Regions from separate parts of the Stenotrophomonas sp. 22LJNL06-5-1 genome, predicted to be linked through region 1. Evidence: riboswitches for the same ligand, from Rfam matches in the RefSeq annotation. Region 1 holds a riboswitch; the other holds the start of a gene.
What was found. Region 1 has a riboswitch for glycine ahead of gcvP (aminomethyl-transferring glycine dehydrogenase). Riboswitches for the same ligand answer to the same signal wherever they lie in the genome.
Positions count from the first base shown of each region.

Region 1 (15,896 bases):
GTTCCAGGGCGGTGCCAACGATGGCTTCCATGAAGCGATCGGCGACACCATCGTGCTGGCGATGACGCCCAAGTACCTCAGCTCGATCGGCCTGGTCGATGCACCGACCGAAAGCCGCGAGGCGGTCATCAACAACCAGATGCGCATGGCGCTGTCAGGCGTGTCGTTCCTGCCGTTCGGGCTGATGATCGACCGCTGGCGCTGGGGCGTGTTCGATGGCTCGATCACTGCCGACAACTACAACAAGGCGTGGTGGGACCTGAAGGCCAAGTACCAGGGCGTGGCGCCGGCCAGCACCCGTGGCGAAGAGTTCTTCGATCCGGGCGCGAAGTACCACGTGCCGGGCAACACCCCGTACACCCGCTACTTCCTGGCGCGCATCCTGCAGTTCCAGTTCTACAAGGGCCTGTGCGACGCGTCCGGCTACAAGGGCCCGCTGCATGAGTGCACCTTCTACGGCAACAAGGAAGCCGGCCAGAAGTACTGGGCGATGCTGAGCAAGGGCGCCAGCCAGCCGTGGCAGGCCACGCTGAAGGAGCTGACCGGTACCGACAAGCTCGATGCCGGCCCGATGATCGAGTACTTCACCCCGGTCAACGAGTGGCTGAAGCAGCAGAACGAAGGCCAGATGTGCGGCTGGCAGGCCAACGCGGCCCCGGCAGCAAAATGAAAAAAGGGGCGGGTCCGCGAGGATCCGCCCCTTTCTGGTAGTGCCGGCCGCTGGCCGGCAACTGCACGGTGGAAATCCGTCTGGCAGCCGGCCAGCGGCCGGCTCTACCGCAACAGCGATCAGCTGTTCTTCTTCGCTGCCATCGCTGCAGCCAGCTCGGCCTTGAACTCCTCGAAGGTCTGGCCCTTCTCTTTGGCTTCGGCCTGTGCAGCATCGCGCAGTGCATCGGAGTACACCAGGCGCACCGGCGTGCCCTTGCGCTCGTGCAGCTCACCGGCCTGCATGATCAGCGCCAGCACCTGCGCAGCGCTCTCGCTGTGGCCCGCGATGCGGCCGTCCATGCCCAGCACCCATTCGCCGTCGCGGCGCACGACACCGGCCAGCAGCGTGCGCTGCGTATCGCGCAGTTCGGCATGCGGCTCCACCGGCGAGGCCTGGGCAGCGGCCTTGTTGGCGGCCTTTTCTTCCTGGCGGCGGCGCTGGTCGCGACGGGTCTTGGAGCTGGTGGACATGGTGCGGTACCGCTGCGAAGGGGGCGCAAGGATAGCGCACCCCGCCCGCAGCGCTGCTTCACGCGTGCCCGGTCCAGTTCGCTCAGTCCAGCACCTTGCCCTGCCGCCAGTAGCCCATGAAGGTGATCGCGCGGCGGTCCAGCCCGCAATCGCGCACCAGGTGGCGGCGGATCGCCATCACCGCACCCGCCTCGCCCGCCACCCAGGCATACAGCGGCCCGGCCACGCGGGTATCGGCCTGCTCCCAGAGGATCTGCGTATCAACGTCGATCTCCTCCAGCGCATCGCCGACAGCCACGCCCGAGGCCGCTGCCATCCGCGCCTGCACCGCCTCCAGCAACGGCTGTCCGTAGGCGGCCTGCCCGCGCGGCAGCCAGACCAGCTCGGCGCTGGAGGGCGCCTTCAGGTGCACCGCATCACCGGCCTGCGCCACCTCCAGCAGCGCCAGCGTGCGCGGTGGGTCGACCATGGTCGACAGTTCCTCAAGGATGCCGGCCACCGCCGGCAACGCGGTTTCATCGGCCACTAGCAGCACCTGGCCGACACCGGCAGGTGGCTTCCACTCCCAGCCCTCGCTGCTCCCGGCACAGTCGGCGTCCGGGGCCAGCAGCAACACGCGGTCGCCGGGGCGGGCGTGCATGGCCCAGCGCGAGGCGGGACCGGTTTCGCCGTGGATGACGAAATCGACATCGACCTCGCCCTGCTCGGCGCGCAACTGGCGGATGGTGTAGGTACGCATCGGCGGGCGCTGATCGTCCGGCAGGGCCCGGTAGCGCGGGTACCAGTCTTCACCGCTGGGGACCTGCGGCACGTCCTGGCCGGGCAAGGGGAAGAACACCTTGATCCGTTGGTCCGGGCCTTCGGTCTTCATCCGCGCCACGTCGGCACCGGTGAACACCATGCGGTCCAGGGAAGGGGAAAGAACGCGGCGCTCCTTCAGCGCCACCTCGAACAGGCGGTAGGTCTGCTGCGCAGCCATGGGGGAACCTCATGCAACGACATCGGATTGGCTGGCTGTCGTGCATCCACGCACCGGCTGGCTGGAGTGCCCAGCCTAGTCCGGTCGTTCCCTGTCGCAAGCATTGCGGGCATCGCGGCCCGCCCTACCCCTGCGCGCTGCTCAATGGCCCGTGCAGGCCGCCTGCGCCGCGCGTTCACGCTGGTGTTCCCAGTACCAGAACACGAAGCCGGCGCCGAAGAATGCGGCCTGGCCCAGTGCCAGGTGCAGCGGGCTGGCGCTCAGCAGCGGCGATACCACGCCGGCCACCACGGTGCTGATCATCAGCTGCACGAAGGCCTGCAGCGACGAGGCCAGGCCGCGCTGGTGCGGGTACATGTCCAGCACCGCCAGCGCCAGGATCGGGAAGATCAGTGCCATGCCCATGCCGCCCAGGAAGATCGGCAGCACTGCCCACGGCAGCACGAACTGCGGCGACAGCGCCACGTAGCCGACGTTCAACAGCACCGACAGCGCGCACAGGCCGAAACCAATGGACACCTGGCGGGTGGGCGTGGTGTGCCCGGCCATGCGCCCGGACAGGAACGAGCCGGTGGTCATGCCGCCGATGGTGGGGATGAACAACCAGGCGAAACCACCCTCGCCCAGATGCAGGTGCTGCATCACGAATACCGGCGCCGAGGAGATGTACAGGAAGATGCCACCGAAGCCGATGCTGCCGGCCAGTGCCAGGCGCAGGAAGCGCGGGTTGAAGCCGATCCGCACGTAGTCACGCATCAACGTGCGCGGCGACAACGGCACGCGCGCTTCAACCGGATGGGTCTCGGGCAGGTAGCGTGCAGTGGCCGCCAGCAGGACCAGCCCGAACACCACCAGGAACCAGAAGATCAGCGGCCAGCCGGCACCACTGAGCAGGATCCAGCCACCGATGATCGGCGCGATGGCCGGGGCGATGCCGAACAGCATCGACACCTGGCTCATCAGGCGCTGCGCGTCGTGGCCATGGTAGAGATCGCGGATCACCGCGCGGCCGACGATCATGCCGACACCCGCCGACAGGCCCTGCAGCGCGCGGAACGCCAGCAAGGTGGTCAGGTCGGTGGACAACGCGCAGCCGACCGAGGCGCCGACGAACACCACCAGGCCACCGAGGATCACCCACTTGCGGCCCCAGGCGTCGGACAGCGGGCCGTGCGCCAGGCTCATCAGGCCATAGAACAGCAGGTACACGCTGATGGTCTGCTGCACCGCCACCTCGTCCACCGCCAGGCGCTGGGCCAGCTGCGGGAACGCCGGGAAGATGGTGTCGATCGAGAACGGACCGAACATGGCCAGGCCGGCGAGCAGCAGGGCCATGCGGCGGGTGGAGGGAGCAACAGCGGCGGTCATGGGGAAGGCGTCCGGCAGGGCCATGCGCGGCACGCACGGCGGGCGCCGGTCCCCTTCTGCAGGGACAGCGCCAGATGAATTCGGGTATCCGCCCATCATAGGTGGGGATTGCGCCCGATGCCATGCAGAGGTGCACAAAACGCACGGCTGGGCCATCGGCCATTCAGGCGCGGTGGCCATACCTGGAGGCGGCCGGCGGGCCCGCAACGGGCTATAATCAGCGGGCAACACGGTGGGAGAAGCGGAACACCGCTGCCGAAGGCGCAACGCCCGTAATCGCTCAGGCCCGATACCACCCGTAACAGAACTCTGGAGAGACCGGTTCGATCCGGCGCCGAAGGGGCACGAAGCTGCGGTCCGCCGCGCTTTTAAACTCTCAGGCAAAAGGACAGAGGGGCGCCCCGCAGACCGCCGACCGGCGGCTTGTGCCCGTGCGTGTGCCCTTTCCTGACGGATCCTTCGCCATGTCCCAGAACACCCCTTCCCTGCGTGAGCTCGAGCACCACAATGCGTTCGTCGAGCGCCACATCGGCCCCAACGACGCCGAGATCGCGCAGATGCTCGATGTCGTCGGCCACGCGTCGCTGGATGGAATGACCGATGCCATCGTACCGGCCAAGATCAAATCGCCGGCGCCGCTGGCGCTGCCGGAATCGATGACCGAAGTACAGGCACTGGCGAAGATCCGTGCGATCGCCGACAAGAACACCGTGCTGCGCAGCTTCATCGGCCAGGGCTACTACGGCACCCACACGCCGAACGTGATCCTGCGCAACATCCTGGAAAACCCGGCCTGGTACACCGCCTACACCCCGTACCAGGCGGAAATCTCGCAGGGCCGCATGGAAGCGCTGATCAACTTCCAGACCCTGTGCGCCGACCTGACCGGCATGGAGATCGCCAACGCCTCGCTGCTGGACGAAGCCACTGCCGCCGCCGAAGCGATGACCCTGGCCAAGCGTTCGGCCAAGTCGAAGTCGGACACCTTCTTCGTGCACGACGCCGTGCACCCGCAGACGCTGGAACTGCTGCGCACCCGCGCCGAGCCCATGGGCATCGTGCTGCGCGTGGGCACCCCGGCCGAAGCACTGGAAGCGGAGGCCTTCGGCCTGCTGCTGCAGTACCCGGACACCTTCGGCCAGGTCGGCGACTACAAGGCGCTGGTCGATGCCGTGCACGCGCGCGGCGGCCTGGTGGCCGTGGCCACCGACCTGCTGGCGCTGACCCTGCTGGCCGCTCCCGGCGAATGGGGCGCGGACATCGTGGTCGGCAACAGCCAGCGTTTCGGCGTGCCGTTCGGTTTCGGCGGCCCGCACGCTGCGTTCATGGCCTGCCGTGATGCCTACAAGCGCTCGATGCCGGGCCGCCTGATCGGCGTCTCCATCGATGCCGAAGGCAAGCCGGCCTACCGCCTGACCCTGCAGACCCGCGAGCAGCACATCCGCCGCGAGAAGGCCACCTCCAACATCTGCACCGCGCAGGTGCTGCTGGCGGTGATGGCCTCGATGTACGCCGTCTACCACGGTCCGGAAGGCCTGGCCCGCATCGCCCGCCGCACCCACCGCCTGGCTTCGATCCTGGCCGCGTCGCTGCGCAGCGCCGGCGTGCAGGTCGGTGGCGACTTCTTCGACACCCTGCACGTCACCGGCGTGCATGCCGATGAAATCCATGCCAAGGCACGCGCCGCTGGTTACAACCTGCGCGCGATCGACAGCGACTCGGTCGGCATCAGCCTGGACGAGACCACCACCCGCGCCGACATCGTCGCCGTGGCTGCGGTGTTCGGCGCTTCGCTGGACGTCGACGCGCTGGATGCCAGCACTGCCGACGCGCTGCCGGCCGGCCTGCTGCGCCAGTCCGCGTTCCTGACCCATCCGGTGTTCAACACCCACCACAGCGAGCACGAACTGCTGCGCTACCTGCGTTCGCTGGCCGACAAGGACCTGGCGATGGACCGCACGATGATCCCGCTGGGCTCGTGCACCATGAAGCTCAACGCCACCGCCGAGATGATCCCGGTGACCTGGCCGGAGTTCTCGCAGATCCACCCGCTGGTGCCGGCCGACCAGGCGCTGGGCTACAAGGAACTGATCGACACGCTGGAAGCGATGCTGGTGGAATGCACCGGCTACGACGCGGTCAGCCTGCAGCCGAACTCCGGTGCGCAGGGCGAGTACGCCGGCCTGCTGGCGATCCGCGCCTACCACCGCTCGCGCGGTGAGGAACATCGCGATATCTGCCTGATTCCGGACTCGGCGCACGGCACCAACCCGGCCTCGGCACAGATGTGCGGCATGAAGGTGGTGGTGACCAAGACCGATGCCAACGGCAACGTCGACGTCGAGGACATCCGCCTCAACGCCGAGAAGTACAGCGACCGCCTGGCCGCGATCATGATGACCTACCCGTCCACGCACGGCGTGTTCGAGGAAGAGGTGGTGGAGATCTGCGAGATCATCCACAAGCACGGCGGCCAGGTGTACACCGATGGTGCCAACATGAACGCCCTGGTCGGCGTGGCCAAGCCGGGCAAGTGGGGTTCGGACGTTTCGCACCTGAACCTGCACAAGACCTTCTGCATCCCGCACGGCGGTGGCGGCCCGGGCGTTGGCCCGTGCGCGGTCAAGGAGCACCTGGCGCCGTTCCTGCCGGGCAAGCTGGGTGACAACGGCCCGGTCGGCATGGTCAGCGCGGCCAGCTTCGGCAGCGCCTCGATCCTGCCGATCAGCTGGATGTACATCGCGATGATGGGCCACGATGGCCTGCGCAAGGCTACCCAGGTCGCGCAGCTCAACGCCAACTACATCGCCAAGCGCCTGGCCCCGCACTTCAAGACCCTGTACACCGGCCGCAACGGCCTGGTGGCGCATGAGTGCATCCTGGACGTGCGCCCGCTGGAGAAGACCAGCGGCATCGGCGCCGAGGACGTGGCCAAGCGCCTGATCGACTTCGGCTTCCACGCCCCGACCCTGAGCTTCCCGGTAGCCGGCACGCTGATGGTCGAACCGACCGAAAGCGAATCGCTGCACGAGCTGGACCGCTTCATCGACGCGATGATCCAGATCCGCGAGGAGATCACCGCGATCGAAGACGGCCGCCTGGACCGCGAAGACAACCCGCTGAAGAACGCGCCGCACACCGCCACCGCGGTGACTGCCAGCGAATGGACCCACGCCTACCCGCGTGAACTGGCTGCGTTCCCGCTGCCCAGCCTGAAGCTGCAGAAGTACTGGCCGCCGGTGGCACGCGTGGACAACGTGTACGGCGACAAGAACGTGATGTGCGCCTGCATCCCGGTCGATGCCTACAAGGATGATGAAGTCGAGGCGTAATCCTTCGACCCATCGGAAATGAAAACGGCCCGCGCAAGCGGGCCGTTTTCATAAGGGCGCGTGGACCCAGGTCCACACCCACAACAATCCGATCACGGGTCCGGCATCTGCCCCAGGCTCAACTGCCACGACACGCCGAAGCGGTCCTGCACCCAGCCGTAGCGGTTGCTGAAGTCATAGTCGCCCACCGGCATCAACCAGTGGCCGCCCTCGCCCAGCACGCGCGCGGCACGCTCGAACTGTTCGGCGCCGGAACACTCCACGAACAGCGAGATCGACGGCGAGAAGGTGAAGTCGTGCACGTCCAGGCTGTCGAAGCACAGGTAGTGGGTGCCTCCGAGCAGGAAAATGGCCTGGCGGACCTGCCCGGGAACGCCGGCACCGGCGCCGTCCGGATGGCGCTGCATTGCCAGCAGGCGGAAATCGGCGAAGGCCTCGGCGTACAGGGCCAGGGCGGCCTCGGCCTGGCCGGTGAACATCAGGAAGGGGCGACTGCGCAGCATGCGGTACTCCTGGTCAACGGGCCGCTGACGGCCCACACGATCAGGATGGCACGGCGGATGTGCAGCCTCCGTGGTAGTGCCGGCCGCTGGCCGGCAGCTTCAGTCACGCCTCGCGCATGCGCCGCGCGATGGCGCTGCCGGCGGCGATGGTGGCGGTCAGCGCCACCATCGACAGGAACTGCAGGCGGGTGTGCGACTCGCTCAGCAGCAGGCCGAAGATCAGTGCCAGGATCGCCAGCGCGCAGCAGGTCAGCCACGGGAAGCCGGCCATGCGGAACGGCAGCCGGGTACCCAGGCGATCCGCGCGGCGGCGCAGCACCAGCTGCGACACCAGCGACAGCGTCCACACCAGCAGGCAGGTGGAACCGACGATGTTCAGCAGCACCGGCAGCACCCGGTCCGGGAACAGCAGCTCCATCACCGTGGCGGCGAAACCGAACAGCACGCTGGCCAGCACGGCGATCACCGGCACCTGGCGCGGATCGGTCCAGCCCAGCACGGCCGGCGCTTCACGACGCTGCGCCAGCGAATACATCATGCGCGAGGCGCCGTAGAGGTTGGCATTGAGCGCCGACAGCAACGCGATCACCGCGATCAGGGTGATGGCGGTGCCGGCGCCGGGAATGCGGGCGATATCCAGCACGGCGGCAAACGGGGACTTCAGCGCCTCGCTGGTCCATGGCACGACGGCGATGATCACGCTCAGCGAGCCGATGTAGAACACCAGGATGCGCCAGGCCACAGTGCGGATGGCACGGGCGATGCTGCGCTCGGGATCTTCGGTCTCGGCTGCCGCAACGGCGACGATCTCGGTGCCACCGAAGGCAAAAACGACAACCAGCAATGCAGCGCCAATACCGGCCAGGCCCTTCGGAGCGAAGCCACCGTGTTCGGTGAAGTTGCTCAGGCCCGGCGAGGTCACCTGCGGCAGCCAGCCCATCAGCAGCGCCACGCCGATGGCGATGAAGGCCAGGATCGCCACCACCTTGAGGATGGCGAACCAGAATTCGAACTCGCCGAAGTTCTTCACTCCGAGCAGGTTGATCGCGGTGAAGAACAGCATGAACGCCAGCGCTGCCATCGGGACCGGCACCGCAGGCCAGACCGTGGCCAGCAGCCCGGCCGCGCCTACCGCCTCGGCGGCGATCACGATCACCAGCTGCACCCACCACAACCAGCCCACGGTGGCGCCGGCGGTGGCGCCCATGGCGTCGGCCGCATACACCGAGAACGCGCCGCTGGTCGGTTTGGCCGCCGCCATCTCGCCCAGTGCGTTCATCACGATGATCACCAGCGCGCCGGCCACCAGATACGACACCAGAACCGCCGGACCGGCCGCCTGCACACCTACGCCCGAGCCGAGGAACAGGCCGGCGCCGATGGCGCTGCCCAGGCCCATCATGATCAGCTGGCGGGGCTTGAGCGAATGTCCGAGGCGGGACGGCGAAGCGGTCGGAATCGAGTTGGGCATCGGCGGGGCTGGCGGCGGGCTACAGGGGCGACACCTTACCCTGTCCCATGCCCGCGGGGATAGGCACAGCGCAGCAGGCCGCTCAGGCCAGTGCTGGCTCGCCGACACTGCCGCCGATGCGGGCACGGTAGGCGCGCGGCGAGAAACCGGTTTCAGCCTTGAACTTGCGGGTAAAGGCGCTCTGGTCGCTGAAACCGCAGGCCTGGCCGATGCAGGCGATGCTGTCGTCGCCATGCAGCAGGTGCATGGCCATCTGGATCCGCAGCCGGGTCAGCACCTGCTGCGGGGTCATCTGGAACACCTTGCGGAAACTGCGCTCCAGCTTGGACAGCGAGAAGCCGGTGATGTCGAGCAGGGTCTGCATGCGCACGTTCTCGGCGTAGTGCGCATTGAGGTGGGCCAGGGCCAGCCGCAGCTGTTCGTACTGGGTGCCCAGGCTGTCCTTCTGGCCAAGGTCGCGGGAAATGCCGATCAGGCCCTCGATGGACCCATCGACCACCAGCGGGCGCTTGCAGGTCAGGCACCAGCCCGGTTCGCGGTTGGCGAACAGGTGCAGCTCCATCAGGTTCTCGATCACCTCGCCGGACAGCACGCGGGCGTCCTGGTCGACGTAGTCCGCACTGAGGCCGGTCGGGTAGATTTCAGCCGCGGTGCGCCCGATCACGTCCTTGCGCGCGCGCAGGCCCAGCCGCCGCAGCATGGTCTGGTTGACGTGGGTGTAACGCCCCTGAAGGTCCTTGATGAAGAACAGCACATCCGGGATGGCGTCGAACAGGGCTTCGATGTCGGCGGGCTCGACTCGCATGCCACAAGCATAGCCGAGGCCCCTTGCCGGTGCGATCACCCTTGCGGGACTTGCGCTTAACGCCGCCAGGACCACCGTGGGGGCCAGCCCCGACCGGAGAACCGGCCATGCCCCGCGGTGACAAGTCCGCCTATACCGAAAAGCAGAAGCGCCAGGCCGAGCACATCGAGGACAGCGAGCGCGAGCGCGGTGCCAGCGAAAGCACTGCCGAACGCATTGCCTGGGCCACCGTGAACAAGCAGGATGGCGGCGGCAAGCGCAGCGGCAGTGGGCGCACGGTGGCGAAGAAGGCGGCGGCCAAAAAGGCGCCTGCCCGCAAGACGGCCGCGAAGACGGCGGCAAAGAAAACGGTGGTCAAGAAGACCAGCACCGCCGCCTCACGTAGTGCTGCCGCGAAGAAGGCAGCGAAGACCCGTGCGGCGAAGAAGACCGTGCGCAAGGTAGCGGCGAAGAAAGCGGCACGTACCCGCGCCTGCAGCTGAGCGCACCGTTCAGTGCGACAACGTCGTCATCCACGCGGCAACTTCGGCTGCCGCTGCGTCAGCGCGCGCCTGCAGCAGCAGATGTGGGCCCTCCAACGACACATGGCGGGCATCGGGCAACAGGGCCTGCAGCTCGGCCACGCTGGGCGGCCACAGCAAGCGGTCCTGCGTGGCGTGCAGGCACAGCGTCGGCAACACGAGTTCCGGCAGCAGTGCACGAACGTCCACCTGCAGTGTCGCCGCAGCACGTTGGCGCAGGGTTGCAGCCGGTACCTGCGTGATTGCCAGGCCCAGCTCGCGCAGGTTCGCGCGCGTCCGCCACTGCCCCAGCAGCAGCCGGGCCATCAACGCGAGTGGCGGCAACGGCCACGCCGGAGCCAGTATCCGTGCGCTTGCCGCAGGCAGCGGCACCGGCCGCCGTGCGAAGGTCGTACTCAGTACCAACCCACGCAATCCAGGCAACCCAGCCGCCGCCAGTTCGATGGCCAGTGGCCCGGCGAACGATTCGGCCAGCAGCACGAAAGGAGATGCGGGAAGCTGCGGGCGCAGGATCGACGCCAACGTGGTGTAGTCCTGTTGCCCCCGCGCGGGCAACGGCAGCACCTGCATCTGGATGCCTCGCGCCTGCATCGCCTCCACGAAGTGTGCCGACAGCAGGCTGGTGCCATCCAGGCCCGGCAGCATCACGACCGGCAGCATCACAGCATTCATCACGTTGATCACCCTTCAGGTTTCTTCGCACAGCTCCCTGCCTGCAGCTTCACTCATTGGCTCGACCCAAGGAAGTGCACGGCGGCGCACGCGGCGCTACGCTGATGGTCCCGACGGAACGGACAAGGCGGCATGCGCAAGCCACGCTGGCTCAGCTGGACCGGCATTGCCATATGCACACTCTATCTCGCGCTGACCGCCTGGCTGGTGCTCGATGCCCAGGCCAACAGCGATCCCAAGAGTGTCTACATCCTCATGCAGCTGCCGGTGATGCTGCAGACCGCAGCACTCGACGTCATCGGCATGGGTGGGTGGCTTTCCGGAAAGACCTGGACGACCGTCTACCTTCTGGTGATGCCCCCTACCCTGGCCGTGCTGTATGCCGTGGGGGCCATGCTCGGCAGTGTCCTTGAACAATGATGACGGTGTGTCCCTCTGTCTGGGCAGGCAATGGAAATACGGCCGCCCAAGGCGGCCGCATTCCTGTCACCGGATCAGCAGCCTGCTCAGGCTGCGCGACGCGACACGGCTGAAGCCGCTGCGCCTTCCACCTTGAACACCGACACCGACGTGGTCAGTGCATGCGCCTGTTCTTCCAGCGCGCGGCTGGCGGCGGTGGCTTCTTCCACCAGCGCGGCGTTCTGCTGGGTCACCTGGTCCATCTGTACCACCACCTGGTTGACCTGCTCGATACCGGCGGCCTGTTCCTTGCTGGCCGCTGCAATGTCGCTCATCAGCTGGGTGGTACGCGAACTCGCCTGGGCTACGCGCGCAATCGCGGCTTCCGATTCGACGGTCACCGCCAGGCCACTCTTCACCTTGGCGGCAGCGTCTTCGATCAGTTCCTTGATCTCCTTGGCGGCGACACCGGCACGTTGCGCGAGCGTGCGTACTTCGCTGGCGACCACGGCAAAGCCACGGCCCTGCTCGCCTGCACGCGCGGCTTCCACTGCAGCATTCAGCGCCAGGATGTTGGTCTGGAACGCGATGCCGTCGATCACCGTGGAGATTTCCGAGATGCGTGCCGAGGACTGGTCGATCTCACCCATGACCGACGCCATCTGTGCCATCGCCTGCTCGGTCTCGCGCACGGCGGCACCGGCGGCATGCGCTTCACTGTCAGCCTGACGCGCCAGCTCGGCATTCTGGCGCACGGTGGAAGTCAGTTCCTCCATCGATGCAGCCGCTTCTTCCAGGTTGGCTGCCTGCTGCTCGGTGCGGCGCGACAGGTCGTTGTTGCCGGCGGCCAGTTCCTGCGCCGCGTTGTTGATGCTGTCGGCAGCCACCTGGATGCCACGCACGATGCCGGTCAGCTGAGCGGTGGTGGTGTTGGCGTCGTCGCGCATGCGCGCGAACACGCCGTCGTACTCGCCGTCCATGCGTGCGGTCAGGTCGCCGTGCGAGATCGCGCGCAGCACATCGGAGACATCGGCGATGCTGGCCTGCGAACTGGCCATCATGCCGTTGAGGTGCTCGACCATCGCCTTGAACTGGTACTGGAACGCAGCGGCATCGCCACGCATGCTGAAATCACCGGCGCGCGCGGCACGGGCCAGTTCATCGATCTGCGCGTTGATCGCCATCAGGCTCTGCTTCACCGCGGCGAGGGTGCGGGTCAGCGTGCCCTTCTCGCCCGGGTAGTCCGGCAGGTCGCGGCTGAGGTCACCAATGGCGTAACGCTGCATCACTTCGGCCATGAGCAGTTCCACCTGCACGTGCGATTCCACCAGGCTGTTGGTGGCCTGCACCATGCGGCCGAAATCACCGGGGAAGGCACTGGCGTCCATGCGATAGCGGATTGCGCCGGCCTCATGCTGCTCGGCCATCTGCAGCTGCGCGCCGATCGCCGCCTGCACGCTCTGCCGAACGCTGGCCATGGCTTCACCCAGCTGGGTCAGTTCATCGCGGCCGCCAAGGCGGAACTCCTGGTCCAGCTGTCCCTTGGACAGGCGCTCGGCCAGGTTCACCGCGCGGGCCAGCGGACCGGTCAGGCTGCGGCCGATCATCACCGAGGCACCGATGCCGACCAGCAGCGCAACGCCGCCCAGCACCAGCAGCTGCAGCAGGCTACGCTCGCCCAGGCGGATCGCCTCGGCGGCTGCATCGCGGCTTTCCTTCTCTTCGAAGTCCACGCCATCGGACAGCGCCTTGTTCCAGCCATTGGCCGCTTCCTGCACCGGGCCCAGGGTCAGCGCCACGGCACCCGGGTAATCGCCCTGCTCCATCAGTTCGCTGGTCTGCTTGTTGAGCGGACGCGCGATGGCACGCTTGGCCGCGATGGTTTCAGCGATGGCCTTGCCGTCGGCGTCGCTGGGCAGTGCCTGGTAGGCGGTCCAGCTGGCCTCATAGCGCTTGACCAGGTCGGCAATGCGCTGCTCGTCACTACCGCGGTCTTCGCCCTGACGGATCAGCATCTCGCGGCGCACGACCATCATCTGGTTGTTGGCATCGAGCATCTGCGACAGCAGGCGCACCTTGGCCACGCTGACGTCGACCACCTGCTGCATCGCGCGCTTCTGCACGACACTGGCGGTGGCGCCGGTGGCCACCACGGCGGCGACCAGCAGCAGCAACAGGCCAAAGCCCAGCCCAAGACGCCAGGCAACCCTGACGTTCCTCAAGTAGTTCATGGGTACATCCAAAACGGGGGGATGTGGCCCTATCGGCACATGTACTGCTGCACTTGATATGGACCGCCATTTCCCTCCCAGATTCATTCATAAAAGTGAAGGGCCAGATGATTCCCGGGACGCTGACGACCAAGCCGGCATCATCCGACAAGCTACTTTTCACGGCCATCTTCACTTTGGCTAAAGTCGACATTTCGGAGAAAGTTCAGGATAAAAAGGACCATGTGAGTCATTCCCAGCAATGACTCCAGCATTACCACCCATCTCCCCTGATCGTTCGCCGGCACGATGTCGCCATAGCCAAGCGTCGTGAACGTTGCAGTAGAAAAATAAACCGCAGAAGTCAGATTTCCAGAGATAGGCACATCATCCCGAGTCGAAATTGCGATCGGAAAAGCGATGTAGTAACCGGTGAACACAATAATCAAGAGAATGGCAGTCGACACAAAAACCATAGGAGCGGCGACAAGCTGCTCTCGGGTATACCGAACGTATCTGTGACTGATAAAACCAAAGCTGGCATAGCTGACCGCAATGAGCGGCATCCCAATCCAAAGGGTCACATTCAAGGGGATCCACGCCCTGAACAGTGGCAGCAGTGCCGCCGCAATTACCAGCCCCATGCTCAGAATGAACCGAAAGCGACCACTGGGGTCCTTGAGCTCCATCCACCTTACGAACTTCACCATCATCGTCCGCACGTCAACATGTCCTATCTCCTCCGGCCGTCCAATGAAGAGGTAGCGGCGCTGTGCAGCCATAGCTTTAGCAAATCTCACTTCCACGCACTCTTCGCTCCAGGCGCTTCGCAGCAACGATACAGTTTCCCCGGAACCTCCAAGCTCCTCCAAGCACCCACTACCATCATCAGGACCAGAAGCGAATCGCTCGCCACCCGTGCATTGGCGTCTAGCAATCCCCCAATCCCACTCGAAAGGAGAATTTTCGCAACGGGAACATCATGCTGCAGACACATGACACTCGAACTGCCGGTCAGTGCAACTTCACCCCGGGAACCTGCAGAAATCACCCCCTCCTCCCGGGGATTTATATTAGAGTCCAAGGATTCCACATCCAGCGCTCCCAATGACACTCAGAGCTTTCATCAGCAGCACCATGGATGATCTTGTGAACGAAAGACGGCTCGTTGCCAAGAGGCTCAAAGAGCTTGGCATTGAACCTGTAAATGCTGAAGCCATGCCTCCCTCTGGCCTCAACAGCTGGGATAGGATCAAAGGCGAAATAGAAAGCTGCCAGATTGTGATTCTCATCTTGGGCGACAGATATGGCTGGGTGCCGAATAGCGGCCATGGGGCCAACCTGGGAAAATCAGTTACGCACCTTGAGTACGACCATGCGAAGGAACTTGGAAAGATCATTCTTCCGTTCCAGAAGCGACTCAGGTACGGCCTCCCTGCGGACACTTCCCGGGACGATTTCCGTCGCGAAGTTTCCGAATGGTCCGATGGCGCGTTTCGACAGGAATTCGACTTTGCGGACGAGCTTTCAGAGCTTGCTGGCGCCGCCATCATCGATCTTCTCCGAAATACGTTCCTCAAGAACCCGCCGTATCCCCACCGTCAGCCGAGGTCAATCCCACGCCCGGCGCTCTCCACCTCAAACCGTTTCACCAACAAGGATGTCCTAATTGCTGGAGCAGGGATGTCCATTGCCGCAGGAATGCCCACTGCATCGCTTCTGATCGGCCTACTTTCTCACGAAATCTGGGATCAACCGAGCCAATCGGAGCGGTTCAACTTCAGTGATGTTGCCGAGTTCTACACCCATAAATTCGGCAAAGAACAACTGATTAGGCGGTTGGTGGAAGCAATGGAAGGGCTAGGAAACCCTCAGCCGACATCTGCTCACAAGCACTCGGTGACGTACTTCAGCGCAATCATTACCACCAACTTCGACAGCCTGTTCGAGCAGGCTTGCGAGCAGCAGGGCATTCCATACATCGTCATGCTTCCAGGCGAGCCTCTCCCCCAGGTTGGAAACCACCTGCCAATCTACAAACTTATAGGAAGCTTGGACACATCAAAATCGCTGCGCCTGACTCAACAAGAAGCAGCCATGGATGTGAATTCAGAGCTTGTCATGATGGTAAAGCAGCTCATACGGAAGAACCCAGTAACGGTGATAGGTCACGGACTTCGCGATGGACTCATCCCTGAAATCCTCTCTCAAAGACCAGAGAGCCTTGAAGGAAGAATGGTTTCTCCAATCGCAGACCCCATGGAAGAAATATTACTCAATCGATTCCATTTGAATAAAATCGAAATGTCAGCCAACGATTTCATGGAAGATCTGATAGGCCGGCTGTGACTTCGTAGTGAATTCAACAAAAGGGACAGCGAGAAGGCAGGCCCCTTCCAATGCGATCAAATGTAGAAGCCGCAGCACGGTGTTGCGGTTCATGTTCCGCTGCAA
Region 1 covers NZ_JBSPUE010000009.1:35,415-51,310, reverse strand. The annotation lists gene AC13GF_RS18070 (M2 family metallopeptidase) at 1-670, shown strand, start outside; gene AC13GF_RS18065 (hypothetical protein) at 790-1,182, opposite strand; gene AC13GF_RS18060 (siderophore-interacting protein) at 1,265-2,161, opposite strand; gene AC13GF_RS18055 (multidrug effflux MFS transporter) at 2,303-3,529, opposite strand; glycine riboswitch at 3,829-3,931, shown strand; gene gcvP (aminomethyl-transferring glycine dehydrogenase) at 3,994-6,861, shown strand; gene AC13GF_RS18045 (VOC family protein) at 6,954-7,364, opposite strand; gene AC13GF_RS18040 (amino acid permease) at 7,468-8,835, opposite strand; gene AC13GF_RS18035 (AraC family transcriptional regulator) at 8,918-9,640, opposite strand; gene AC13GF_RS18030 (hypothetical protein) at 9,748-10,122, shown strand; gene AC13GF_RS18025 (serine aminopeptidase domain-containing protein) at 10,132-10,833, opposite strand; gene AC13GF_RS18020 (hypothetical protein) at 10,966-11,253, shown strand; gene AC13GF_RS18015 (methyl-accepting chemotaxis protein) at 11,340-13,463, opposite strand; gene AC13GF_RS18010 (potassium channel family protein) at 13,616-14,314, opposite strand; gene AC13GF_RS18005 (DUF4062 domain-containing protein) at 14,550-15,791, shown strand.

Region 2 (15,896 bases), on a different contig from region 1:
CTGCGTACCGTGTCGCGTTCCTGTGGTGGTGTGCGCTGCGCGACCAGGGTGAGCTGGGCCAGCTGCGCCGTGCTGAGCTGGCGCAGCACGGCCAGCGCGGCCTCGCGCTGTTCCGGCGGCACAAACCCGAACAGGCCGTGCAGCTTGGGGAACTCCAGGCCCAGCTGCGGACCCAGCCGCCAGCCTTCGCGGAACGCCTGGTCCTGCGCCTGGAACTGCTGGCGCAGGCGCTGCTGCTGGTCGGCCGGCAGCGCATTGAAGCGGGCAGCGGCCTGACGGATCCGCTCACGCTCGCCCTCCGGCAGGGCGCGCCAGGCCGCGTAGTCGGCGCGACGCTGGCGCTGCTGCTGGGCATCGAGCTGGGTGAACGCAGCGGGCGTCGTGCTTGTGGTGACCGGGGCCGGAGCCGGAGCCGCCGGTGAACTGCCCGGCACTGGCGGCGGCAGCGGCACGCTCAAGGTCTGCGGCGCGGCGGACAGCGACAACGGCAGGGCCAGCAGCAGGCTGGCGAACAGGGTCTTATTCATCGGCAGCAGCGGTTTCCAGCGTGGCGCTGGCCGGCTCGGGCCGGCTCGGCTTGGATTGCGATTCGTCCACCGGCAGTGGGCCACCGGCCGCCGTCCACGCATACAGATCGGCATCGGCCACCAGCGGATAGTCGCGGTCGGCCAGCATGGTGGCGTCGTCCGCCGCCTGCGCAGGGGTCGCGTCCGGCGCGGCATTGACCTTGCTCGGCGGCAGTGCTTCCACCGTGACGGGGCCCGCCTCACCGACCACGCCTTCCGGCAATGGGGCGTCGCTGCCGAACGAATGCCCCTGCCAGTAGCGCCAGCCCAGCGCGGCGGCCAGCAGTACCGCCACGGTCACCAGCAGGATCAACGGACCGCGCCAGCGCGGCTTGGCATTGGCGCGGCGGCGCTTGCCAGTGGCTGCGGCCCGCTCGTCGCGCTGCGGGGTGCGCCAGCTGGAGGTCGGGACTTCGCTGCTGGTCGTCGGTGCCGTCGGCTGTTGCAGCTGCTGCAGGCGTTTGGCGGGCAGGTCTCGGATGCGCAGCTGCACCTGTTCGGCCAGCTGACGCCAGGCCGATGCATCGGGCTGGCCGTGCGCGTCACGCGGGCAGGCATCGGCCAGCAGGTGCTGGTAGCCGGCTTCGTCCTGGTCGAGCACGCGCGTGGCGATACCTTCATCCAGGCTGCCGCCCACCCGCAGCAACAGCGCCAGGCGCGGCAACGGTCCCATCTCGCCCAACGCGGCCAGCGACGGTTCCCACTGGCCGCCCACCGGCTCACGCAGTGCCTGGCGCTGGCCCAGCAGGGTCCAGAAGCGGGTCGGCCACTGCGCCATCGGCAGGTCACTGGCGACCGCCGCAAACGCGCGCATCACCGCCACCAGGGTCTGCTCGGCACGGGCAGCATCGCCGCACTGCAGTTCAGCCACCACCAGGGCGCGGCGTTCAACGCCTCGCAGGAACGCCGACAGCGCGCCGGCCGCGGTCGAGGAAACAGGGGCGGGCACAGCCGTCATCGGTCACTCCAAAGGTCTGCCCGCATGATAGCGGCAGGCCATCGACGCCCGGCAGGACTTGCGCCCGCAGGCACTTCGTGCTGCAGGTTGTGCACAGCACCACGCTGCCTGCGCTGGAAACTGTGGCATCCAGCTGAATTCACTCTGTTTCAGCATTGTTTCACACTTAAATCATTGATTTTGATGATTTTTAAAGTATGGCGATTTTTTGACCAACCCGAGCATGAGGCCGTCGCCATCGGCCTCCTGCGCGCCCGCCGACCGGTAACGCACAGCGTTATCCACAGAACATGTGGATAAGACTGAATCTCCAATGGACACCGATATTTAGGTGACATTTATGATTCAACGGGCGCCGCCCCACCGCCTCCCACCCCGCCATTCGCGCGCGCATGGCCCGGTACACTGGCCCGATGCTTTCACCGATTCCGACCCTGCAGGTCGCCCTGCCCGTCCCCCTGCCCCGTCTGTTCGACTACCTGTCGCCGGAGGGCGATGGCCCCACGGTTGCGGTCGGTTGCCGCCTGAAGGTGCCGTTCGGTAACCGCGAGCTGGTCGGCGTGGTGGTGGGGCACGGCCAATCCGACGACGGCCAGGGCCTGCGCCAGGCGCTGGCCTGGTGCGACCCGCAGCCGCTGCTGCAGGGTGAGCTGTGGCAGAGCCTGCAGTGGCTGGCGCGCTACACCCATGCCCCTCTCGGCGAGGTGCTGAGCACCGCCCTGCCCGGCCCGCTGCGACATGGCGACGCCCTGCCTGACACCCATCACTGGGGCTGGCAGCTGACACCCGGAGGCCATGCCCAGCGCGGGACACTGCGCGCCGGCAGCCGCCCGCGGCAGTTGGCCGAACTGCTGGCCGAGGCCGTGGTGGATGAGGATGTACTGGGCGAACGCATGCAGGACTGGCGCACCGCCGCACGCAGTCTGGCCAAGCGTGATCTGGCCGAGCGCGTGGCGCTGACGGTGGCACCGCAACATGCGCAGCCACTGCCCGGTCCAACGCTCAACCCGGACCAGGCCGAGGCGGTGGCCGCGATCAACGCCGCCGAAGGCTTCCAGCCCTTCCTGCTGGATGGCGTGACCGGCAGCGGCAAGACCGAGGTCTATCTGCAGGCGATCATCCATTGCCTGGCGCAGGGGAAGCAGGCGCTGGTGCTGGTGCCGGAAATCGGCCTGACCCCGCAGACCCTGGCACGCTTCCGCGGCCGCCTTGGCATCGCCGTGCACGCGCTGCACTCCGGGCTGAACGACAACGAGCGCGCGCGTGTGTGGGCGGCGGCCTCACGTGGCGAAGCGCGGGTCATCGTCGGCACCCGCTCGGCGGTGTTCACACCATTGCCGCAAGCCGGCCTGCTGATCGTCGACGAGGAACACGACGGCAGCTACAAGCAGCAGGACGGCATCCGCTACCACGCGCGCGATTTCGCCCTGGTGCGTGCCAAGGCGCTCGGTATTCCGGTGCTGCTCGGCAGTGCCACCCCTTCGCTGGAAACGCTGCACAACGCCTACGCCGGGCGCTACACGCACCTGCGCCTGAAGCAGCGCGCCGGTGATGCACGGCCGCCACGCGTGCGCATCCTCGATGTGCGAAAGCGGCCGCTGCATGACGGTCTGTCGGCCGACGTACTGACCGGCATCGGCGAACATCTGCAGCGCGGCCAACAGGTACTGGTGTTCAAGAACCGCCGTGGCTACGCGCCGGTGCTGCTGTGCCACGACTGCGGCTGGACCGCGCCCTGCCAGCGCTGCGATGCGCCGATGACCGTGCACGGCGGCGGCCGTCGCCTGCAGTGCCATCACTGCGGCGCTCGGCAACCGGCGCCGCTGGCATGCCCGGCCTGCGGCAGCCTGGCGCTGCAACCCCAGGGCATCGGTACCGAACGCCTGGAAGAGCATCTCACCGCCGCCTTCGCCGACTTCCCGGTGGTGCGTATCGACCGCGGCACCACTTCACGCCGCGATGCACTGGAACAGCAACTGGCGAAACTGGGCGACCAGCCCGGCATCCTGGTCGGCACGCAGATCCTGGCCAAGGGCCACGACCTGCCGAAGCTGACCCTGGTGGTGGTGGTCGGCATTGACGAGGGCCTGTTCTCGGCTGACTTCCGTGCCAGCGAGAAACTGGCGCAGCAGTTGATCCAGGTGGCCGGCCGTGCGGGACGCGCGCGTGATCCTGGCGAAGTCTGGCTGCAGACCCATCACCCCGGGCACCCGTTGCTGGAAACCCTGGTGAGCGGCGGCTACCACCCGTTCGCGCAGGCCGAGTTGAACCAGCGCCAGGCCGCCGGATTCCCGCCGTTCGCGCATCTGGCGCTGATGCGCGCCGAAGCGCAGCAGGTGGAGCATGCCAACGCGTTCCTGCTGGCGGCGCGGCAACTGCTGGGCGACCAGAATGTGGTCGAAGCCTATGGGCCCATGCCGGCGCCGATGCCACGGCGTGCCGGCTACCAGCGCACCCAGCTGCTGCTGTCTGCGTTGCAGCGGCCGCCGCTGCATGGGGTGCTTTCGCAGCTGGTTCCGCAGCTGTATGCGCTGCCGGAAGCACGCAAGGTGCGCTGGTCGCTGGATGTGGATCCGACGGATCTGTATTGATCCGGTCGGTGCTGCGTAGAGTCGAGCTTGCTCGACTGCCTCATGCAGGAGCAGTCGAGCAAGCTCGACTCTACCAACGGCCCTGCCGCTTACGTCAGCGGCGACATCACGCCGCGCTGGTAGGCCGGCCGCTCGCGCAGGCGCGCGTACCAGTCGGCCAGGTGCGGCAGTTCCGGGCGCTGGATCGGCAGTTCGAACCAGGCATAGATCAGCGAGCCCAGCGGGATGTCACCCATCGCGAACGTCTCGCCCGACAGCCACGGCTGTCTGGCCAGCGTGGCATCGGCCATCGCCAGGTAGTCGCCGGCGCGCACGATGGCGGCATTGATCCGCGCTTCGTCGCGGTCGGCCGGGGCGGTGCGCATGATGCCCCAGATCAGGTCGGTGTAGATCGGTGCCATCCGCGAGGTACTCCAGTCCATCCACTTCTCGGCCTGGGCACGTTCCATCGGGTCTTCGGCGTACAGCGTGCCCAGCGCATAGCGCGCGCTCAGGTAACGCACGATGGCATTCGACTCCCACAGCGGCAGGCCGTGGTCTTCGATCACCGGCACCAGGCTGTTGGGATTCATCGCCTGGTACTCCGGCGTCTGCGTGCCGCCGTGGCTGCCACCGACTTCGATGGATTCATACGGCAGGCCGATCTCCTCGGCGCACCACAGCACCTTGCGGACGTTACTGGAATTGCGGCGGCCCCAGATCTTCAACATGCGGGTTTTTTCCTTGCTGGCAATGCGAGCGGCAACGATACGCCTGATCGGAGTGGGTGTGTGGGTGGTGGATGCGGGATCTGGCATCCGGGAATTGCCGGCCAGCGGCCGGCATTACCGGTTCTTTTTCGGCAGCGCGCGCACGTAGGACGATTTGCCATCCTTCTTCAGCTCGAACAGGCCGATCGCCGCCAGCAGATCGCTGAGTTTGCCGTAGCCATAGTTGCGCGGATCGAACGAGGCCTGATTGCCGATCTGGCTGCCGACCGGCCCGAGGTGCGACCAGCCATCCTCGCCCTCCGCCGAGGACACCGCGCGGCGCAGCATCTTCACCAGCCGGGTGTCACTGCGCATTTCCGCACCGCTCTTGCGTGGCCGGGCATCGTCGTTGGCAACAGGCTCGTTCGATGCCTGTTCGCTGGAAGCCTGTTCGGTATCCGGCACGCTGGCATGGGTCTGGCCCAGCGCTTCCAGGTAGGTGAACTTCGAGCACGCGTTGACGAACGGCTCCGGGGTTTTCTTCTCGCCGAAGCCATACACCTTCACGCCGTCAGTCAGCAGGCGCATCACCATCGGGGTGAAATCGGCATCGCTGGAGACGATGGCGAAGCCATCCAGATTACGCGCGTACAGCAGATCCATGGCGTCGATCACCATCGCCATGTCCGAGGCATTCTTGCCCTTGCTGTAGGCAAACTGCTGGATCGGGCGGATCGCATATTCGTGCAGTACCGCCTCCCAGCCCTTCAACCGCGGACTCTTCCAGTTGCCATAGGCACGGCGCACGTTCGCCACACCGTAGCGGGCGACTTCGGCCAGGACCTCGTCGATCTTCGAGGCCGGCGCATTGTCGGCGTCGATCAACAGGGCGATGCGCTTTTCCGGTTCGCTCATGGGCTCCTCACGGGCCGTTGCCTGAACCCGAGTATCGCCGATCCACGCGGGCGCTGACGTGACAGGGGGCCATCGTGCGAAGATGCCAGGCGCTTCCCCCAATGCCCCCACTGGAGTGAGTCGATGAGTCGCGAGCGCGTTCCCCACCTGGTTGTTGTCGGCGGCGGTTTTGCCGGTCTCTGGGCCACCCGTGCCCTGGCCCGCGAGCGCATACGCATCACCCTGGTCGACCGCCGCAATCATCACCTGTTCCAGCCGCTGCTGTACCAAGTGGCCACCGCCGGCCTGTCCGCCCCGGATATCGCCGCACCGCTGCGCCACATCCTCGGCCACCAGCGCAATGTGGAAGTCCGCCTCGGCGAAGTGGTGACCATCGACAAGCAGGCCCGGCAGATCCGCATGGCCGATGGCAGCACACTGGACTACGACAGCCTGCTGCTGGCCACCGGCGCCACCCACGCCTACTTCGGCAACGACCAGTGGGCCGATGATGCGCCCGGCCTGAAGACACTGGACGATGCGATCGCGCTGCGCCGCAAGCTGCTGCTGGCGTTCGAGCGCGCCGAGGCGGAACCGGACCCGGCGAAGAAGGCCGCGTGGCTGAGCTTCGCCGTGGTTGGCGGTGGACCTACCGGCGTCGAACTGGCCGGCACGCTGGCCGAGATCGCGCGCCACACCCTGCGCAATGAGTTCCGCCACATTGATCCAGCCAGCGCCAAGGTACGGCTGGTCGAGGCTGGTCCGCGCGTACTGTCCTCGTTCCCGGAAGTGCTTTCGCTGAAGGCGCGCCGGCAGCTGGAAAAACTGGGCGTGGAGGTACTGACCGGCACCCCGGTGAGCGACATCGACAGCCAGGGCTTCAAGCTCGGCGATCAGTTCGTACCGGCACGCACCGTGGTCTGGGCCGCCGGCGTGGCCGCTTCACCGCTGGCGCGCACGCTGGACGTGCCGCTGGACCGCGCCGGACGCGTGCAGGTGCAACCGGACCTGACCCTGCCTGGCCACCCGGAACTGTTCGTGGCCGGCGATCTGGCCGCGCTGAACCAGGCCAACGGCAAGCCGGTGCCCGGCGTGGCACCCGCCGCCAAACAGATGGGCAAGTACGTGGCCGAGGTGATCCGTGCACGCCTGCACGGCAAGCCCGAGCCCGGTCCGTTCAAGTACGCCGACTTCGGCAACCTGGCCACCATCGGCCGCATGGCTGCGATCGTGCACCTGGGCCGGCTGCAGCTGTCCGGCGTGCTGGCCTGGTGGTTCTGGCTGGCCGCGCACGTGTTCTTCCTGATCGGTTTCCGCAACCGCATCGTGGTGCTGCTGAACTGGGCCGTGGCGTACTGGAGCTACCAACGCAGCGCGCGCATCATCTTCGGTGATGATCAGGAAGACCGGCGGCCGAGGCGCTAGGGCCGCACGCATGTTCCTGTAGAGCCGAGCCATGCTCGGCTGCACTTTGCGCGGACTGCAGAAGCCGAGCATGGGCTCGGCTCTACGGCGCCTTCGGCTTCGGGTACCACAACGCGTTGACGATGACCCAGCGCTGGTCGAAGCGGCCCATGTGGAAGTAGTCGACGAACCACGGCGTTTCCAATCGCACCGAGGCGGCGTTGCCGGTCACGTCCAGCACCGTGCAGCGGCGGTCCCATTGATCCTTCGGGGTTTTCAGCGCGCCCTGCTTCGTCAGCGCGACCAGTTCTTCCTTCGACATGCGGCGCAGGCCCAGCCGCTCGTCGGGCGTATCGCCGAGCACCGCGCGCTTGGCCAGGTCCGGGTGCAGGGAGCGGGCGACGCGCTGTGGGTCGGCCTCCAGCTGGCCGTCGACGTAGTCGTGGCAGGTAGCTTCAATGGCCGCGAGGGTGGCCGGATCGGCGGCAGGGCTCGTTGCTGCGGAGAGAGCGAACAGCAGGGCGATCGTGGACATCCGGGTCTCCAGCGCTGAGGGCGCGGGGCGATCATGGCATGGCTGGAAGCGCCCATCCACGCATGGCGTGGATCTACAGAAGCGTCTCGGCAGGTGCCTGCAGCCAGGCCAGCTTGCGTTCGCGCGGCTGCTGCTTGAGTTGCCACTCGGCCCGTGACGCGGCGGCCCGGTCCGGGAATTCGCGCACGGCCAGCACGCGCAGCGGTGGCCGCGCCCGGGTGTAGCGCGCGCCCTTGCCGGCCTGGTGGGCAGCGAAACGCGCCTCCACATCGGTGCTGATGCCGGCGTAATAGCTGCCATCGCGGCATTCGAGCAGGTACAGGAACCAGGGGCGGAGGGACGGGGCCATGCCCGGATTATGCCGTGCTGCACTGCAGCGGATATACTGGCGCCCGAATGCAGGAGAGAGGCGCCGCGCTGGCGCCCGCCGAAGGCGCAGGCTCCCATGATCGCTCAGGCCGGTGGGCTGGAATCCCACCAACCATGCATTCGACTCGCCGAGCTGGAGAGAGGTCACCGGGCACGCCCGGGACGATCCGCCGAAGGGGCACGCGGCCTACGCCGCTGAACTCTCAGGCAAAAGGACAGCGGGAGCGGCACCGGTCATCGTCATCCCGTCATTGCGCAGGCAGTGGCGGTAGTCGCGCATGGCCGGCCCCACCGCGCCCGGAGCCTGCCCCATGCTGCTGTCCATCATCTACCTGATTGCCATTTCCGCTGAAGCCATGACCGGCGCGCTGTCCGCCGGCCGCCGCCGCATGGACCTGTTCGGGGTGGTCATGATCGCCTGCGTCACCGCACTCGGCGGCGGTTCACTGCGCGACATCCTGCTCGGCCACTATCCGCTGGGCTGGGTGAAGCATCCCGAATACCTGGGCTTCACCGTGTGTGCGGCGCTGATCGCCACCTGGGTGGCGCGTTGGATGCACCACTTCCGCCGCACCTTCCTGGTGCTCGATGGCCTGGGCCTGATCGCCTTCACCCTGATCGGCTGCTCGATCGCGCGCGAAGCCGGCCATGCGATGCCGATCGTGCTGATCGCCGGCATGCTGACCGGCGCGTTCGGCGGCGTGCTGCGCGACATCCTCTGCAACGAGGTGCCGCTGATCTTCCAGAAGGAGCTGTACGCGATCATCGCGCTGCTGACCGGCGCGGCCTATCTGTTGCTGCTGCACTGGGGCGTGGCCGACGCCACCGCGATCCTGTGCTGCCTCGGCGGCGGCTTCGCGCTGCGCCTGCTGGCGATCCACTACCGCTGGGAAATGCCGAAGTTCGTCTATCACGACGAAGTGCATTGATTGTTTGACGGTAGTGCCGGCCGCTGTCCGGCAACACGGCACATGCCCGCAGATTCCAGCAGGTTGCCAGCCAGCGGCCGGCACTACCGAATGCGTTGCATGACCATGGTCACGCGGCATTGGCCGGGCTGATTGGCTACCATTGTCACCCCGTTGCTGCCGCGACGGCATCCAGCCACGCCGCGCCCGCGGCCCCGCCAGACACTCCCTCCCCGCTGCCCGTGGTGCCGTGAACGCGCCGACGGGCCCGCATGTCCCTGCGCGCGCAGGGCGCAGGATGCCCCATGTCTGTCGCCGAAAATTCCCGTTCCCGCCGTGCCCGCCCGTTGTGGGTGGTGCTGGGCATCGCCCTCGTCGCCCTTCTGGCGTGGTGGCTGTGGCCCCGGGACGACGCCGGCAGCAGCGACGATGCGCCGGGCAAGACGGTGCCGGTACGCGTGGCGCGCGCCAGCGCCGAGCCGCTGGTGCTGCGCCTGAAGGCGGTCGGTACGGTCACCCCCCTGCACAGCGTGGTGGTACGCAGCCGCGTGGATGGCGAGCTGCTGCGCCTGCACTTCCAGGAAGGCCAACAGGTGAAAGCCGGCGACCTGCTGGCGCAGATCGACCCACGCCCGTATGAGGTGAAGCTGGCACAGGCTCAGGGGATCCAGCAGCAGAACCTGGCCGAGCTGGAGAACGCCGAACGCCAGCTGCAGCGCTACCGCGAACTGCAGAAGCAGAACTACGTGTCCGGGCAGGAACTGAGCGACCAGCAGAGCAAGGTGCGCCAGCTGCAGGGTCGCCGCCTCAGCGATCAGGCGTCTGTTGACGAAGCGCGCCTGCAGCTGCTGTACACCCGCATCACCGCACCGGTCAGTGGCCGCGTCGGGCTGCGTCGGCTGGACGTGGGCAACCTGGTGCGCGCCAGCGATGCCGAAGGCCTGGTGACGCTGGCGCAGACCGCGCCGATCAGCGTGCTGTTCACCGTGCCCGAACCCGAGCTGCCCGCGCTGCTTGATGCCGTGCAGGCGCAACCGGCATTGGCAGTGGAAACCTGGGACCGCGAAGAACGCCGGCAGCTGGCCCGCGGCTCGCTGTCCAGCGTCGACAACCGCATCGATACCACCACCGGCACGCTGAAGCTGCGCGCGCACTTCGAGAACGACGACCTGGCCCTGTTCCCCAACCAGTTCGTCAACGTACGCCTGCAGCTGGGCGAGCAGCCCGCGCTGCTGATTCCCGATGCCGCCGTGCAGTTCGGCAGCCAGGGCAACTACGTGCATGTCGTCGGCAAGGACAACAAGGCGCAGCGGCGCAATGTGGTGCTTGGGCCTGCCGATGACGGACGCGTGGCCGTGCGCTCGGGACTGGCTGCGGGCGACCAGGTGGTGATCGAAGGCATCGACGGACTGGAAGACGGCACCGCGGTGGAGATCATCACCGAGGAGGCCGTGACCAAGGCCGGCGCATGAACCTCTCGCGCGCCTTCATCCTGCGTCCGGTCGCTACCACGCTGCTGATGGTGGCGCTGCTGCTGTCGGGCGTGCTGGCCTACCGCCTGCTGCCGGTGGCAGCGCTGCCGCAGGTCGATTACCCGATCATCCAGATCACCACGTTGTACCCGGGCGCCAGCCCGGAGCTGACCACGCGCACCATCACCGCGCCGCTGGAGCGCCAGCTCGGGCAGATCCCCGGGCTGAAGCAGCTGTCGTCGACCAGTTCCGGCGGTGCGTCGGTGATCACCCTGCAGTTCGGCCTGGAGGTGTCGCTGGGCGTGGCCGAACAGGACGTGCAGGCCGCAATCAATGCGGCGGGCAGCTTCCTGCCCGGCGACCTGCCGGTGCCACCGGTCTACCGCAAGGTCAATCCGGCCGATACGCCGATCCTGACCCTGGCGGTGACCTCACAAGGCCTGTCGCTGCCGCAGGTGCACGATCTGGTGGATACGCGCATTGCCCAGCGCCTGGCACAGTTGCCCGGCGTCGGCCTGGTCAGCCTGGCCGGGGGCCAACGCCCGGCGGTGCGCATCCAGGTCAATCCGGCGGCACTGGCCGCCAACGGCCTGGGCATGGACCACATCCGCACCGCCATCGCCGCCGCCAACGTCAACCTGCCCAAGGGCAGCTTCGACGGCCCGATCCGCGCGGTGATGCTCGATGCCAATGACCAGATGCGCAGCGTGGATGAGTACCGTGCCCTGGTGCTGGCCTGGCGCGACGGCGCGCCGCTGCGGCTGGGCGACGTGGCCACCATCACCGATGGCGCCGAGAACCGCCAGCTGGCGGCGTGGAGCGGCACCACCCCGGCAGTGCTGGTGAACATCCAGCGCCAGCCCGGTGCAAACGTGATCGCCGTGGTCGAACAGGTGCGTACGCTGCTGCCGCAGCTGCAGGCCACGCTGCCGGCTGGTGTGCAGATGAACGTGTTGAGCGACCGCACCGAATCGATCCGCGCGTCGGTGCGCGGCGTGCAGAAGGAACTGGTGCTGGCCATCGGCCTGGTGGTGCTGGTCACCTGGGTGTTCCTGCGCAATCTGCCGGCCACGCTCATTCCCAGCGTCGCGGTACCGCTGTCGCTCATCGGCACCTTCGCGGTGATGCTGCTGGCCGGCTATTCGCTCAACAACCTCACGCTGATGGCGCTGACCATCGCCACCGGCTTCGTGGTGGACGATGCCATCGTGATGCTGGAAAACATCGCCCGCCATCTGGAGGAAGGCGAAAGCCCACGCGACGCAGCGCTGAAAGGCGCAGCCGAGATCGGCTTCACCCTGGTGTCGCTGACTGTTTCGCTGATCGCGGTGCTGATCCCACTGCTGTTCATGGCCGACCTGGTGGGCGCGCTGTTCCATGAGTTCGCGGTGACACTGGCGGTAGCCATCGGCATTTCGCTGCTGGTCTCGCTGACACTGACGCCGATGCTGTGCGCGCGGTTCCTGAAGCCGCACGCGAAGACCTCGCATGCGCCCGATGTGTTCGACCGCGTCATCGCCCTCTACGACCGACAACTGCGCTGGGTGCTGCAGCGCCAGCCGCTGATGCTGCTGGCCACCGTTGCCACGCTGGCACTCACCGTGGCGCTGTACTTCGCCGTGCCCAAGGGCTTCTTCCCGGTGCAGGATGCCGGCCTGGTGCAGGGCATCAGCGAAGCCCCGCAGGCCATCTCGTTCCAGGCCATGCGCGAGCGCCAGCAGGCGCTGGCCGCCGCCATCGAAGCGGACCCGGCGGTGGCCAGCGTGTCCTCGTACATCGGCGTGGACGGCAACAATGCCACGCTCAATACCGGCCGCCTGCTGATCGAGTTGAAACCGCATGGCGACCGCGATGGCGCAACCGAGGTGATGGCGCGCCTGCAACAGCGCGTGTCGAAGATCCCCGGCATCACCCTGTACCTGCAGCCGGTGCAGGAGCTGGGCATCGAAGACCGCATCAGCCGCACCCAGTACCAGTTCACGCTGACCACGCCGGATCTTGAAACACTGGAGCGCTGGACCCCGAAGCTGCTGCAGGTGCTGCGCCAGCAACCGGCACTGCGCGATGTCGCCAGCGATCTGCAGATGCAGGGGCGGCAGGCACGGGTGAACATCGACCGCGACGCCGCAGCGCGCCTGGGCGTGAGCGTGGAAGCGGTGGCCGATGCGCTGTACGACGCTTACGGGCAACGGCAGATCTCCACCATCTTCACCCAGGCCAGCCAGTACCGGGTGGTCCTGGAGGCCGATCCTTCACGGCAGCCCGGGCCGGAGGCGATCACGGGCCTGCGTGTGCGCAGCAGCAGCGGACAGACCGTGCCGCTGGGTGCGGTGGCGCGCGTGGATCTGGGCCCGACCGCCCTGCTGCGCAACCATGTCGGCCAGTTCCCGGCGGCCACGCTGTCATTCAATCTGGCCCCGGGCGCATCGCTGGGCGAAGCGGTGGAGGCTGTGCATGCCGCACGCGCACACGTGGATCTACCGCAGAGCATCGAGCTGCGCCTGCAGGGTGCCGCAGCGGCGTTCAGCAGTTCGCTGTCCTCCACACTGTGGCTGATCCTGGCGGCAGTGGTGGTGATGTACATCGTGCTGGGCGTGCTCTACGAGAGCTTCATCCATCCGGTCACCATCCTCTCCACCCTGCCTTCGGCAACGGTCGGCGCTCTGGCCGCGTTGTGGGTGAGCGGCCGCAGCCTGGACCTGATCGCAGTGATCGGCATCGTGCTGCTGATCGGCCTGGTGAAGAAGAACGCGATCATGATGATCGACTTTGCGCTGGACGCGCAGCGCACACGCGGCATGACGCCACGCGAAGCAATCCACCAGGCGGCACTGCTGCGCTTCCGGCCGATCCTGATGACCACGCTGGCCGCGCTGTTCGGCGCAGTGCCGCTGATGCTGGCCAGTGGTTCCGGTGCCGAACTGCGGCAACCGTTGGGCTGGGTGATGGTGGGCGGGCTGCTGGTGAGCCAGGTACTGACCCTGTTCACCACGCCGGTGATCTATCTGGCCTTCGATCGCCTGCAGCGTGGCCGCGCGGCCGTTACGGCGCCGTCGCCTGACGAGGCGCGCGCGTGACCCCTGTCGCGCGCCTGGCACAGGCCTGCGTGCAGCGCCCGGTGGCCACGATCCTGCTGGCCGTGGCACTGGTGTTGGCGGGCCTGCTGGCATTGCGGTTGTTGCCGGTGGCGCCGTTGCCGCAGGTCGATTACCCCGCCATTGAAGTCAGTGCCAGCCTGCCCGGCGCCTCGCCCGAATCGATGGCGGCCACCGTGGCCACGCCGCTGGAGCGTGCACTGGGCAGCCTGCCTGGCATCTCGCGCATAGACTCGGCCAGCACCCAGGGCCAGACCCAGATCGAACTGAAGTTCGTGCTCGGCCGCGACATCGATGAGGCAGCGCGTGAAGTGCAGGCCGCCATCAACCTTGCACGCGGGCAGCTGCCCAGTGGCATGCCCGGCATGCCGCAGTACCGCAAGGTCAATCCCTCACAGGCACCGATCCTGGCGTTGGCGCTGACCTCGGACACCTTGTCGCCCGGCCAGCTGTACGACCTGGCCTCCACCGTGCTGGCGCAGAAGCTGTCGCAGGTACCGGGCGTGGGTGAAGTGCAGGTGGGTGGCAGCGCGTTGCCGGCCGTGCGCGTATCGCTGGACCCGAATGCACTGAACCATGCAGGCCTGGCACTGGAAGACGTGGCCCAGGCCATCGCGCGTGCCAATGCGGTGCGCCCGCTGGGCGCGGTGGGGGACGCGCGCCAGCAGTGGCAGCTGGAAGCGCCGCTGCAGCTGCGCCAGGCCGCGCAGTACCGCGAACTGGCGTTGAAGGCCAGCGACGACCGCACGCTGCGGCTGGGCGATGTCGCCGCCGTTGCCGATGGCGTGGAAGACCGTTACGCCAGCGGCTTCCACAACGAACGCCCCGCCGTGCTGCTGATCGTCAGCCGCCAACCCGGTGCCAACATCATCGCCACCGTTGATGCCATCCAGGCGCAGCTGCCGCAGCTGCATGCACTGTTGCCCTCCAGCGTGGACATGCGCCTGGTGATGGACCGCTCGCCGGTGATCCGCGCCACCCTGCACGAAGCGGAGCTCACGCTGGTGCTGGCGATCGTGCTGGTGGTGCTGGTGGTGCTCGGCTTCCTCGGCCACTGGCGTGCAGCGCTGGTGCCCAGCGTGGCGATTCCGGTGGTGCTGTTCGGCACGCTCGCGCTGGTGGCGTTGATGGGCTTCTCGCTCAACACGCTCTCGCTGATGGCCCTGATCGTGGCCGCCGTGCTGGTGGTGGACGATGCCATCGTGGTGCTGGAGAACATCGCCCGCCATCGCGAACTGGGCGCCGATCGCTGGCAGGCCGCCGTGCGTGGCGCCTCGGAAGTGGGAGCAACGCTGCTGTCGATGAACCTGGCGCTGGCCGTGGTGTTCATCTCCATCCTGTTCCTGGACGACTTCGTCGAACGCCTGTTCCGCGAATTCTCGTTGACCCTGGTGGCGGCGATGGCGGTATCGGTGCTGGTCGCCCTGAGCCTGGTTCCGATGCTGTGTGCACGATTGTTCGTGGACGACGCACGGCAGCCCTCGGCCTGGCAGCGCGGCAGCAACGCACTGTTCGAGCGCCTGCGCGGGGTCTACCTGCGCACGCTGCAGGCCAGCCTGCGCCGGCTGCGCTGGCCGTTGCTGGCGTTCGTGGCCGTGATCGCCCTCAACGCCTGGCTGTTCCAGCAGGTACCCAAGGGCATCGTGCCCAAGCAGGACACCGCACAGCTGCGTGGCTTTGCCCGCGGCGACGACGGGCTCTCCTTCCAGGCCATGCAGCCGAAGATCGATGCCTACCGCGCGCTGCTGCTGTCCGACCCGGCCATCGAGGACATCATCGGCTACATCGGTGGCAGCAACGGGGTCAACAACGCCTTCATCATGATCAAGATGAAACCGCTGGCCGAGCGCAAGGTCTCCAGCCAGCAGGTGATCGACCGCCTGCGGGCGCAGCTGCCCAAGCTGCCCGGCGGCAATCTCTATCTGTGGGTGGACCAGGACATCCGCCTGGAAGGCGCCGGCAGCAGCGGCAAGTACGAGTTCCAGCTGCTGTCGGCCGATACTGCGCCCCTGCGCGAATGGGCACCGAAGGTGGCCGCCGCACTGCGTGGCCTGCCGGAGCTGGTGGACGTGGAAGCGCAGGGTGATGCCGGCATGCGCCAGGTGGTGCTGGATATCGACCGCGAGGCGGCCGCGCGCCACGGCGTGGACCTGCGTACCGTCGCCAGCATGCTCAACAACTCCTTCAGCCAGCGCCAGGTGGCCACGCTGTACGACAGCCTCAACCAGTACCGCGTGGTGATGGAGCTGGACCCGAAGCACACCCAGGACCCCGGCACGCTGTCGCGGCTGCAGGTGATCGATGGCAACGGCCAGCGCATTCCGCTGTCGAGCATCGCCAGCTGGCGCTATGGCATGGCACCGGACCGGGTGTATCACAGCGAACAGTTCGCCTCGATCTGGATCGAGTTCGCGC
Region 2 covers NZ_JBSPUE010000010.1:22,623-38,518, forward strand. The annotation lists gene AC13GF_RS18840 (DUF3106 domain-containing protein) at 1-527, opposite strand, end outside; gene AC13GF_RS18845 (hypothetical protein) at 520-1,524, opposite strand; gene AC13GF_RS18850 (primosomal protein N') at 1,938-4,115, shown strand; gene AC13GF_RS18855 (glutathione S-transferase family protein) at 4,205-4,825, opposite strand; gene AC13GF_RS18860 (NYN domain-containing protein) at 4,940-5,719, opposite strand; gene AC13GF_RS18865 (NAD(P)/FAD-dependent oxidoreductase) at 5,843-7,123, shown strand; gene AC13GF_RS18870 (nuclear transport factor 2 family protein) at 7,206-7,637, opposite strand; gene AC13GF_RS18875 (GIY-YIG nuclease family protein) at 7,711-7,986, opposite strand; glycine riboswitch at 8,027-8,116, shown strand; glycine riboswitch at 8,130-8,233, shown strand; gene AC13GF_RS18880 (trimeric intracellular cation channel family protein) at 8,318-8,935, shown strand; gene AC13GF_RS18885 (MdtA/MuxA family multidrug efflux RND transporter periplasmic adaptor subunit) at 9,220-10,386, shown strand; gene AC13GF_RS18890 (multidrug efflux RND transporter permease subunit) at 10,383-13,463, shown strand; gene AC13GF_RS18895 (efflux RND transporter permease subunit) at 13,460-15,896, shown strand, end outside.
Region 2: it holds a riboswitch for glycine, as region 1 does, so the genes downstream of both, AC13GF_RS18880 (trimeric intracellular cation channel family protein) here and gcvP (aminomethyl-transferring glycine dehydrogenase) in region 1, are expected to answer to the same signal.